2 regions of the Chelatococcus sp. GCM10030263 genome follow, and region 2 is predicted to be linked to the other one. Evidence: predicted binding sites of a transcription regulator. Region 2 holds the regulator's gene; the other holds the start of a gene.
The links. Region 2 encodes LexA, which represses DNA repair genes until DNA is damaged. Its sites were predicted from a motif close to TGTTCNNNNTGTGTTCNG; they were not measured.
Positions count from the first base shown of each region.

Region 1: the regulator LexA is predicted to act here: its motif matches at 2,395-2,412, upstream of ruvC (crossover junction endodeoxyribonuclease RuvC).

Region 1 is NZ_JBHTDB010000002.1:758,060-763,042, forward strand. Features, by position in the region: gene ACFQU1_RS03400 (MFS transporter) at 1-1,294, opposite strand, end outside; gene ACFQU1_RS03405 (YebC/PmpR family DNA-binding transcriptional regulator) at 1,573-2,319, shown strand; gene ruvC (crossover junction endodeoxyribonuclease RuvC) at 2,427-2,948, shown strand; gene ruvA (Holliday junction branch migration protein RuvA) at 2,945-3,562, shown strand; gene ruvB (Holliday junction branch migration DNA helicase RuvB) at 4,062-4,983, shown strand, end outside.
Region 2 is NZ_JBHTDB010000016.1:430,037-435,019, forward strand. Features, by position in the region: gene ACFQU1_RS24340 (ABC transporter substrate-binding protein) at 1-110, opposite strand, end outside; gene ACFQU1_RS24345 (GntR family transcriptional regulator) at 333-1,484, opposite strand; gene lexA (transcriptional repressor LexA) at 2,239-2,940, shown strand; gene ACFQU1_RS24355 (ComEC/Rec2 family competence protein) at 2,989-4,983, opposite strand, start outside.

The sequences.
Region 1 (4,983 bases), on a different contig from region 2:
AGGACTGCATGCCGCTCGCGCTGCCGCTGCGCAGGCGCGGAACGCTGCTGATGATCGTCAGGTTGTTCGGCGTCTGGAACAGCCCGAAGCCGAAGCCGCAGAGCGCGAGCCGCCACAGGAGATCGGCAACTGGTGGGGCGCTCGGCAGAAAGGCGAGGGCGACAAGGCCTGCCGTCATCAGTCCAAGCCCGACCGATGCGACGAAGACCGGCGGGTAATGATCCACGAGCCGCCCGGCGATGGGCGCTGCGACGGCGATGGCGACCGGCCAGGCGGTCATCAGGAGCCCGGCCTGGATCACCGGCCAACCCAGCGCGTCCTGCAGCAGGAAGGCGAGCGCCAGATAGCTCATGCTCTGCGCGCCGAAGGCGCAGATCGAGGTCGCGAGCGACAGGCTGAAGACCGGCCGCCGTAGGAGGTCGACCGGTAAAAGCGGTTCCGGCATCCGGATCTGCCGGCGCACGAAGATGGCGCCGATCAGCACCGCAGCCACGAGCTGGGCGAGCGGAATCGCAAGATCGGTTCCCGACCCGAGAAGATCGACGGAGCGGATGAACAGCCCGATGGTGAGCGCGCTGAGCACGGCGCTGAGCGCATCGAACCGCCGGCCGGAGCTCGGCGTATGCGGCAGATAGCGGGCCGATGCGGCGAAGGCGAAGAGGCCGAGCGGAATATTGATCAGAAACAGCCAGTGCCAGGAGGCGATGGACAGTATGAACGCGCTGATCGTAGGCCCTAGGGCGGTGGCGAGCGCCACGACGACCGCCATATTGCCGGCGCCGCGCCCGAGCAGCCTCGGCGGATAGATGATGCGCACCAGCGCGAAATTGACGCTCATGATGCCGGCCGCGCCGAGCCCCTGCAGGGCGCGGGCGGCGATCAGGATCTCCAGCGTCGGCGAGAAGGCGCAGAGCAGGGAGGCGACCGTGAAGACGGCAAGCCCCGCCATATAGACGCGCTTGTAGCCGCGGCCGTCGCCGAGCGAGGAGAAGGGCAGGAGCGCGACGGTGACGGCGAGCTGATAGGCATTGACGATCCAGATCGCCTCCGGCGCATCGACCGCGAGATCTCTCGCCATGCGCGGCAGGGCGAGATTGACCAGGGCGCCGTCGAGCACCGCCAAGGTGATGGCCGTGGCGATGGCGAGGAAGGCGAGCGCCCGGGCCGTACCTTCGAGACCGACCTCGTGGGCGGCGGGTGCGGCGCTGGCGACGGGGGCTGCTGTCTCGCCGGCCGGAGCAGCCTGGGCCTCCCCTAGGGTCTCCGGCCTGTCCTCATCCTTCGGCTGCTTCATCACCGTTCCATATCCACCGGCAGGGCGGCTCTGTCGCTGGAAGGCGAAGCCGCCACCTGCCGCAGCGCAGCGGCATGCGGAATGTCGGACGGACCTATCCTGTCGCCGAAGCCCCCGCAAGCAGGCTTTGCGCATGGCATGCATGGGCTGCAAGAAGGGCTCGGCCCGCCTTTATTTCCGCGCGCGTGCGGCCTATAAGGCGCTCCATTCCCATTCAAGCTGGACCGGACGCGGGATGGCAGCGCCCGCCGGGCCGGACCAGCCAGCCGGAGCAGACCATGGCCGGGCATTCCCAGTTCAAGAACATCATGCACCGCAAGGGCAAGCAGGATGCGGTGCGCTCCAAGCTCTTCTCCAAGCTCGCGCGCGAAATCACCGTCTCTGCCAAGCTCGGCCTGCCCGACCCCAATATGAACCCGCGCCTGCGCGCCGCCATCCTTGCGGCCCGTGCCGAGAACATGCCGAAGGACAATATCGAGCGGGCGATCAAGAAGGCCTCCGGCGGCGACAGCGAGAATTACGAGGAGATCCGTTACGAAGGCTACGGCCCGGCCGGTGCCGCGCTTATCGTCGAGTCCATGACGGACAACAGGAACCGCACCGCCTCCGACGTGCGCTCCTATTTTACCAAGGCGGGCGGCAATCTGGCGGAAACCGGCGCCGTCGCCTTCATGTTCGACCGGGTCGGCCTTATCGAGTTCGAGACGGGCGTCGCCTCTGCCGATGCCATGCTGGAAGCAGCTGTCGATGCCGGCGCCGACGATGTGGTGTCGAGCGAGAACGGCCATGAGATCTACTGCGATCAGGGCGCCCTCGCCGACGTTTCCAAAGCGCTCGAAGCGCAGTTCGGCGAGCCGCGCACGTCCAAGCTCATCTGGAAGCCGCAGAACACGGTGTCCGTCGACGACGAGACGGCGGAAAAGCTCATGCGCCTCATGGAGACGCTCGAGGACCACGACGACGTGCAGAACGTCTACGGCAATTTCGAATTCTCCGACGCCTTCATGGCGAAGATGGAGGAGTGAGGACTACCCCGGGTTTCACGAACACCGCCGCTCTCATCGTCGCGGAGGGACCGCCGCCCGGCATCGCCGCAGATGCGTTCGCCCTTTGTTTCCGCTAGGCTCCGCCCATGGCGACGCACGCGATTCGCATCCTCGGCATCGACCCCGGCCTCCGGCGCACCGGTTGGGGCGTAGTGACGACCGAGGGCACGCGGCTCTCCTTCGTCGCTTGCGGCTGCGTGGTGTCCACCGGCAGTCTCACCCTGGCCGAGCGCCTGCGCGAATTGCATGACGGCCTCGTCGATGTCTTGAGCCGGCACGCACCGGATGAAGTCGCGGTGGAAGAAACCTTCGTCAACAAGGATGCGCAGGCGACGCTGAAGCTCGGCCATGCCCGCGCGGTGGCGCTCCTCGTGCCGGCGCTGGCGGGGCTTTCGGTTGCCGAATATGCGACCAATCTCGTCAAGAAAACGGTGGTCGGCGTCGGCCATGCCGAGAAGGCGCAGATCGGCGCCATGGTCCGCGTGCTGCTGCCGAAGGCAGCGCCCGACAACGCCGATGCGGCCGATGCGCTCGCCGTGGCCATCACCCATGCGCAGCACCGGCAGGCGCGGGCGCTCGCGCGGCGTGTGGCGGAGGCGGCATCGTGATCGGCAAGCTCAAGGGTGTGGTGGATTCTTACGGCGAGGATTTCATCATCCTCGACGTCGGCGGCGTCGGCTATGTCGTGCATTGCTCGTCGCGCACCCTGCAGAACCTGCCCGGGGCAGGCGAGGCGGCGACCTTGTCGATCGAGACCTATGTCCGCGAGGATATGATCCGCCTCTACGGCTTCCGCTCCGACGCGGAACGCGAGTGGTTCCGCCTGCTGCAATCCGTGCAGGGCGTCGGCGCCAAGGTGGCGCTCGCCATTCTCTCGGTGCTCGACCCCGGCGACCTCGGCACGGCGGTCGCCATGGGCGACAAGGGCGCGGTGGCGCGCGCGCCCGGCGTCGGGCCGAAGCTCGCCGCGCGCATCGTTGCCGAACTGAAGGACAAGGGGCCGGCCTTCGGCGCGGTCGACCCGATCGTCGCGAGCCTCGCCGGCGCGGTCGAGGACCGCCGCGCGCCAAGGCCGGTGGCGGATGCCGTCTCGGCGCTCGTCAATCTCGGCTACGGCCAGCCGCAGGCCTCGGCCGCCATCGCGGCGGCGCTGAAACAGGCCGGGGAGGAAGCGGCGACCGCGACCTTGATCCGCCTCGGGCTCAAGGAGCTGGCGCGGTGACGGGGCCCATGTCTCGGTTACCGCCGCTCATCGCCGCGTCGACGCATGCTGGCAGGCAGATCCTCTCGGGAGGGCAACGGTCGTGCCGCAGGAGGCTCGGCAGCCGGTCGTGGCGGCTTGGAGCCCTGATCGACGCATTGGCCAGGCATCCACCGGTCGCATTCGTGTCCCGGAAACATGTTCGGCCAGCCGATTGGTGGCGTCGTCTCCGGTGCCACCTGTCGACGGAATTCCGCGAGTGCGTTGTTTGCTGTCCCGACGAGCAAAAGACAGGTGAAGTATATAAGTTTCTTACGCAAATACATCGCTGTCCCATGATCACGATTGACAATAGATCTGCGACTGTAATCCTGGTTGCTGGTCGTGGCCGTCGCGAGACGGGGCGAATGTCTGGCATCAGGCGCAGGAGGGCGGCTATCGCTGGTCAGTCAACGCGCCTTATGGAGACGGTCGGGGGCCGAGAAACCTACTGCCAGCGCATCGTATGTAGGCCCGCGTCATGACCACGCCCTCACGCCTCGTGACCGCCGAGAAGCGCGAAGACGATACCGAGACATCGCTCCGGCCGTTGGCGCTCGATGAATTCATCGGCCAGGCCCAGGCGCGCGCCAATCTCAGCGTCTTCATCCAGGCGGCGAAGGCGCGCGGCGAGGCGCTGGACCATGTCCTCTTCGTCGGGCCGCCCGGCCTCGGCAAGACGACGCTCGCCCAGATCGTGGCGCGCGAGCTCGGGGTCAATTTCCGCTCGACCTCAGGGCCGGTGATCGCCAAGGCTGGCGATCTCGCCGCCCAGCTCACCAATCTCGAAGAGCGCGACGTGCTCTTCATCGACGAGATCCACCGGCTCAACCCGGCGGTGGAGGAAATCCTCTATCCGGCGATGGAGGACTACCAGCTCGATCTCATCATCGGCGAGGGGCCGGCGGCACGCTCGGTGAAGATCGACCTGCCGAAATTCACGCTCGTCGGCGCCACCACGCGCCAGGGGCTGCTGACGACGCCGCTGCGCGACCGCTTCGGCATCCCGATCCGCCTGCAGTTTTACACGGTGGAGGAGCTCGAGCTCATCGTCACCCGCGGCGCGCGCGTCATCGGCATCGGCATGAGCGCCGATGGGGCCAACGAAATCGCCCGGCGCGCCCGCGGCACGCCGCGCATCGCCGGGCGCCTGTTGCGCCGGGTGCGCGACTTCGCCGTCGTCGACGGCGCCGAGAGGATCACGCGCACCATTGCCGACAAAGCTCTGCAACTCCTTGAAGTCGATGCCGCGGGCCTTGATCTGATGGACCGGCGCTATCTCACGACGGTCGCCGTTTCCTTCGGCGGCGGCCCCGTCGGCATCGAGACCATCGCCGCAGCGCTGTCGGAACCGCGCGACGCCATCGAGGAGATCATCGAGCCTTTCCTCATCCAGAAAGGCT
Region 2 (4,983 bases):
ACCGCCACATTGATGACGCCACCGCGTTTCGGCGCGGCAAGCGCTGCGTCACCGATAAATGGCAGGGCCAGGAACGCGGCTGTCAGAACAAGGGCCGGGCTGACTTTCATGACATCTCCCATGGATTTCGAATTATTATAATCTCTCTCGTAGAGGTCTTTTATGAAACTTCAATTATACTTATGGACGATAACGAATATGATTTACTATTTAGGCCCTGAGCCCATCCCACAGGAGGCCGTGACGCGTAAACAGCGAGCCCTATTGCATGCCGGATCTCGGCGATTGTGCTTTCCCCCGTCACGCGCCGAAGGTCTTCGCGTTACCCTCGATTATCGCCTCGCAGCAACAGCGGCTTGGCCGATGAAGGGCGTGATCAACGAGCCGTCGCTGCGTTGAGATCTTGCCGGAGGCGCGCTGGAGGTGCGCACGACGAGCGTCGGATCGAGGGTGATACGAATCGGCGGCCCGGAATAGATGCCTGCGACGCGCTCGTGCAGAAGCCGGAAGGCGAGCCGTCCGAGCGTTGCTGGGAAAGGATCGACGCTGGTCACCGGCGGATCGAGTGAACGCGACAGGAGGCTGTTGTTGATAGCCGTGACCGAGACATCCTCAGGAATGCGACGCCCCGCCTCGCGCAGCGCCCGCATGACGCCGACCGCCGTGACATCGTTGCGCGCAAAAACGGCGGTAAAGTCGATGCCACGGCGAATGAGCCCCGCGATCGCCTCTTGGCCCGCTTCCTCCGACGGCAAGTCAGGGAGGCAGACGAGATCCTGCTGGAGCGCGATGCGCGCCTCCTTCAGCGCTTCGTGGTAACCGCTGAAGGGGGAAAAACCGGGCAGATGCGGCGCACCTTCCACATAGGCGATCCGCCGGTGGCCTAGTCCGATGAGATGATCCACCGCGAGCTTAGCGGAGACCAGATAGTCGGTGCTGACGCTGTCGGTCCTCAGTCCTCTCGGCCAGCGGCCGAGATAGACCAGCGGCTTGCCGGCCTGCACCATTCTCAATGCGCCGGGCACGGGCCTGTCGACATGGGCCGGTGCAACGATGGCTCCCCGGACGGCCGGATCGGCCGCGGCAGCCGACAAGTGGTCGCTTTCGCTATCCGGCGAATAGGCCGACTGGCTCGCCATGATGCGCAGATCATGACGGCGCGCCTCCTGTTCCATCCCGTCGATCATCTCGCCATAGAACGGGCTCGAGAAGGTCGGAATGATCAGCGCCAGTGTCGGCGAGTGACTGGATGCAACGGCAGACGGCCGCATAGGCTCGGTCACGAAGGTGCCGCTGCCAGGCCGTCGCTCGAGCTGGCCGGCACTCACCAGTTCATCGATTGCCCGTCGGATGGTTGTCCGCGACAGGGAGAACTCCTCCATGAGCTGCCGCTCCGAAGGAATTGCACTTCCAGGCTTATAAGTGCCCCGCTCGATTGCCTCGCGAAGCGCTTGTACCAGCAGTCCGGTCTTATCTGAGGTCATGGCAGCACCATCTCGTGATACATGTATCGTAGCGGATGCATAGCCGAGCCGCAAGTGGTGCATTCGATAAAACCGCTCTCAGGCGTGGACAAGCGCCTCGGCGGATGCACGGCCCAGAATCCAGGCGACGCTTGGCCTAGACAGGGCCGCAACGCCGAACGTGGCATAGCGTCGGCTCGCCTTGAACCGTGATTTCTTTCCACACTTCGGAACTTATAAGACAAGCGGCGGCGCTGTTCAGAGTAGCGGTACTTTGCGGCCGGTCTCATTATTCCGCGTCAGGCCAGTTGCCCGCCGACGTTCGCACCAAGTCCGTTGGGACAAGGAAAAGGACCACCAGGATACTGGTATCTAATCCGGTCTGATACAGGTCTGAAACCGCGACGAGGGCGTGAATCATGGCTTTCGAAACGCCACGTGAGGGCCCGTCAAAGGCAACAGTCGCGTCTCGGCTCCCAGTCGCCGACTTTCTCCCATGACGGGACCAGTGCGGAAAATAGCGAGGAGGCCGCTCTGCCTGTTCATCCCCCGGGGGCATAGGGCCTGCACGCCTCGAGGCTATCCATGCACGTCCCGTTGCCTTAACTCTTGCGGAACACACAGGGAACAGCTATGGTCGTTCATGATTTGTTTCCGACTCTTGGCCAACAATGACGCTTAGCCAAAAGTGATATCTGGCCAACAGTCCTGATCGGATCTTGAAACCGGATGATCTCGGCCACGGTGGCCACGACCAAGGTGGGGTTCACGGCAGATGCTGACGCGCAAGCAAAACGAGCTTCTACGCTTCATCCACGAGCGGCTGCGCGAGACCGGCGTGCCGCCTTCCTTCGATGAGATGAAAGAGGCACTGGATCTCAAGTCCAAGTCCGGTATCCATCGGCTCATTATTGCGCTCGAAGAGCGCGGCTTCATCCGCCGGCTGCCTAATCGGGCGCGGGCACTCGAGGTCATTCGTCTGCCCGATGGCGCGATCACGCCGCGCGGGCGCTTCAGCCCGAGCGTTGTCGAGGGGGGGCTTGGTCGCGTGCGCAGCCTGCCACCGGCGGCTGTCGAAAGCGAATCCTCGCCGAAGATGGTCCCCGTCCCCGTCATGGGCCGGATCGCGGCGGGCACGCCGATCTCGGCCATTCAATCCCGCAGCAGCACCATCGCAGTGCCGGTGGAGATGCTCACCAGCGGCGAGCACTTCGCCCTGGAGGTGCGTGGCGATTCGATGATCGAAGCCGGCATCCTTGACGGCGACACGGTTGTCATCCGCCGTCAGGAGACGGCCGATACGGGCGACATCATCGTCGCCCTCATCGACGATGAGGAGGCGACCCTGAAGCGGCTACGCCGGCGCGGGTCATCCATTGCGCTCGAAGCGGCCAATCCATCTTATGAAACACGCGTCTTGGGTCCCGACCGCGTGCGGATCCAGGGCAAGCTCGTGAGCCTTCTGCGGCGCTACTGATCGATTGCCGGTCGGCCCGCGATAGAACTGCTGATCGCTGGTCGACGCTCACGGCGTATGAGAATCGCCCTCGCCGCCTGGCGCATCGCCGGTGGGCGTTGCTCCCGACGGGTCGTCGATGTCGGCTGCCGCTGAAGGGATGGCATCAAGTGGGTCGAGATTGTCGATCCGTGGTCGCGGGGGCGGCGCGGGCGCCGGCGAAGCTGGCCGGTGTGGCTTGGTTCCGGTCCAGGGGCGCTGCGCGGTGGAACTTGCGGTGACACGTGCAAAGCCTTCGGCGGTGGCGGTGAGCGTGGTGGCGCCCGACTGGTCGAGTGCGCGGCGGTCGAGCACCGTAGCACTCGCGCAGGAATTGGGGGCGACGAGCGGAGTGACGATGACGACCGCACGCCGACAATCGTCGGGGAATGCGCGCTTGTCACGGACGAGCGAGATGCTGCGCCCGTCGGGGAGCTTCGCGACACAGGCGAAGCGGTCGCAGAGGGCACCGCCGCGCAGGCCCGGGTCATCGGTCGCGCGCCCGTCGCCGTCGGCTCTGAGCCATTGTTCGAGAACGAAATCGGAAGGCCGGCCGAGGACGATCAATTGTCCGCTCTTCTCCCGGACAGCCGCACCGGCGCCGCTGCGATCGACATAGACATCGGGCCGACTGGGAGCGAGCGCCGACAGGGCGCCGAGGGCGGCCGGGACGATCGCCAACCACCGCAGGGCGGTCGTCCAGAGCGTGGACCAGACGATGGCCGCGCTGAAGAAGGCGAGAGCGGCGGGCGCGAGCGCCGGCACGATGACGGTTGAGCGGTCGAGCAGGGCGACCATTTTGGCGCCGGCGAGCACCGGCGCCGTCGCCTGGCCGATGAGCCACCAGACGGGTTGATCGAGGGCGAAGGCGGAAGCGAAGATCCCGAGCACCGACAGCGGCATGACCGCGAGCTCGATCAGCGGTAGCGCCAGGGCGTTGCCGAGGAGACCGAGCGGGTTCAGCGTCTGAAAGTGATAGGCGCTGAAGGGAGCGGTCGCGATGGTAGCAATCGCCGTGGTGAAGATGACAAGGAAGGCCCATCGCCCGATGCCGTGGAGCGGTGCCAATCCTCCGGCCCCTGCGGGACGCCCGGCAAACAGCCCCGATGGCTGGACTGCGAAGGCGATCATGCCGGCAACCGCCGCGAAGGACATCTGGAAGCTCGGACCGAGCAGCGCCTCCGGCCGAATAGCAAGGCAGATGAGCGCCGCAAGCGCCAGATTGCGCATGGAGAGAGCCGGGCGGTCGATGAGAATGGCGCCCATCATGACGAGCGTCATGACGAGCGAACGCTGGGTGGCGACCTCCGCGCCGGAGAAGAGGCAATAGGCGATGGCGCCTGTCATGCCGACGAGGGCCGCGAGTTTCTTCACCGGCCAGACGAGCGCGAGGCCGGGGATGAGTGCGAGCACCGCGCGCGCCGCCCAGAACAGGCTGCCGGCGGCAAGCGCCATGTGCAGCCCTGAAATGGAGACGATGTGATAGATGCCGGCGGCACGCAGCGCGTCATTCACGTCTTCCGTGATCAGCCCGCGTTTGCCGGTGACCAGGGCGGCGGCGAGCGCCCCCTCCTGGCCGCCGGAGGCTTGGGCGATACGGTCCGTCAGCCGGTTGCGGGCAACATCGACGGCGATGGCGAGAGCCGTCCAGAAATCCGGTGGCGCGGGCGGCGCGGCGACCGTCACCTTGCCGACAAGGGAGCCGACGGCACCGAGGCCGTCGAAGAAGGCGTCGCGGGCGAAATCATAGCCGCCCGGCCGGGCGGCCGTGGGCGGCGGCAGAAGGCGCGCCGTGGCTTCGATGAAGTCGCCGGCCTTCACCGATGTGCCCGGCTTCATGGACACGCGGACCTGTACGGGCCGCTCGGCGATAGTGAGGCTGCCGAAGGTCTCGACGCGCAGGACCATGCGCGGGCCAGCCGGCCGCTGGTCGACAGAGAGTACGAGCCCGCGCAGCTTGGCGATCATCGGCCGCGCGAGGACGGGCGCCGATACCTCACGGGTGCGCCAGGTGGCGGTCGCGAA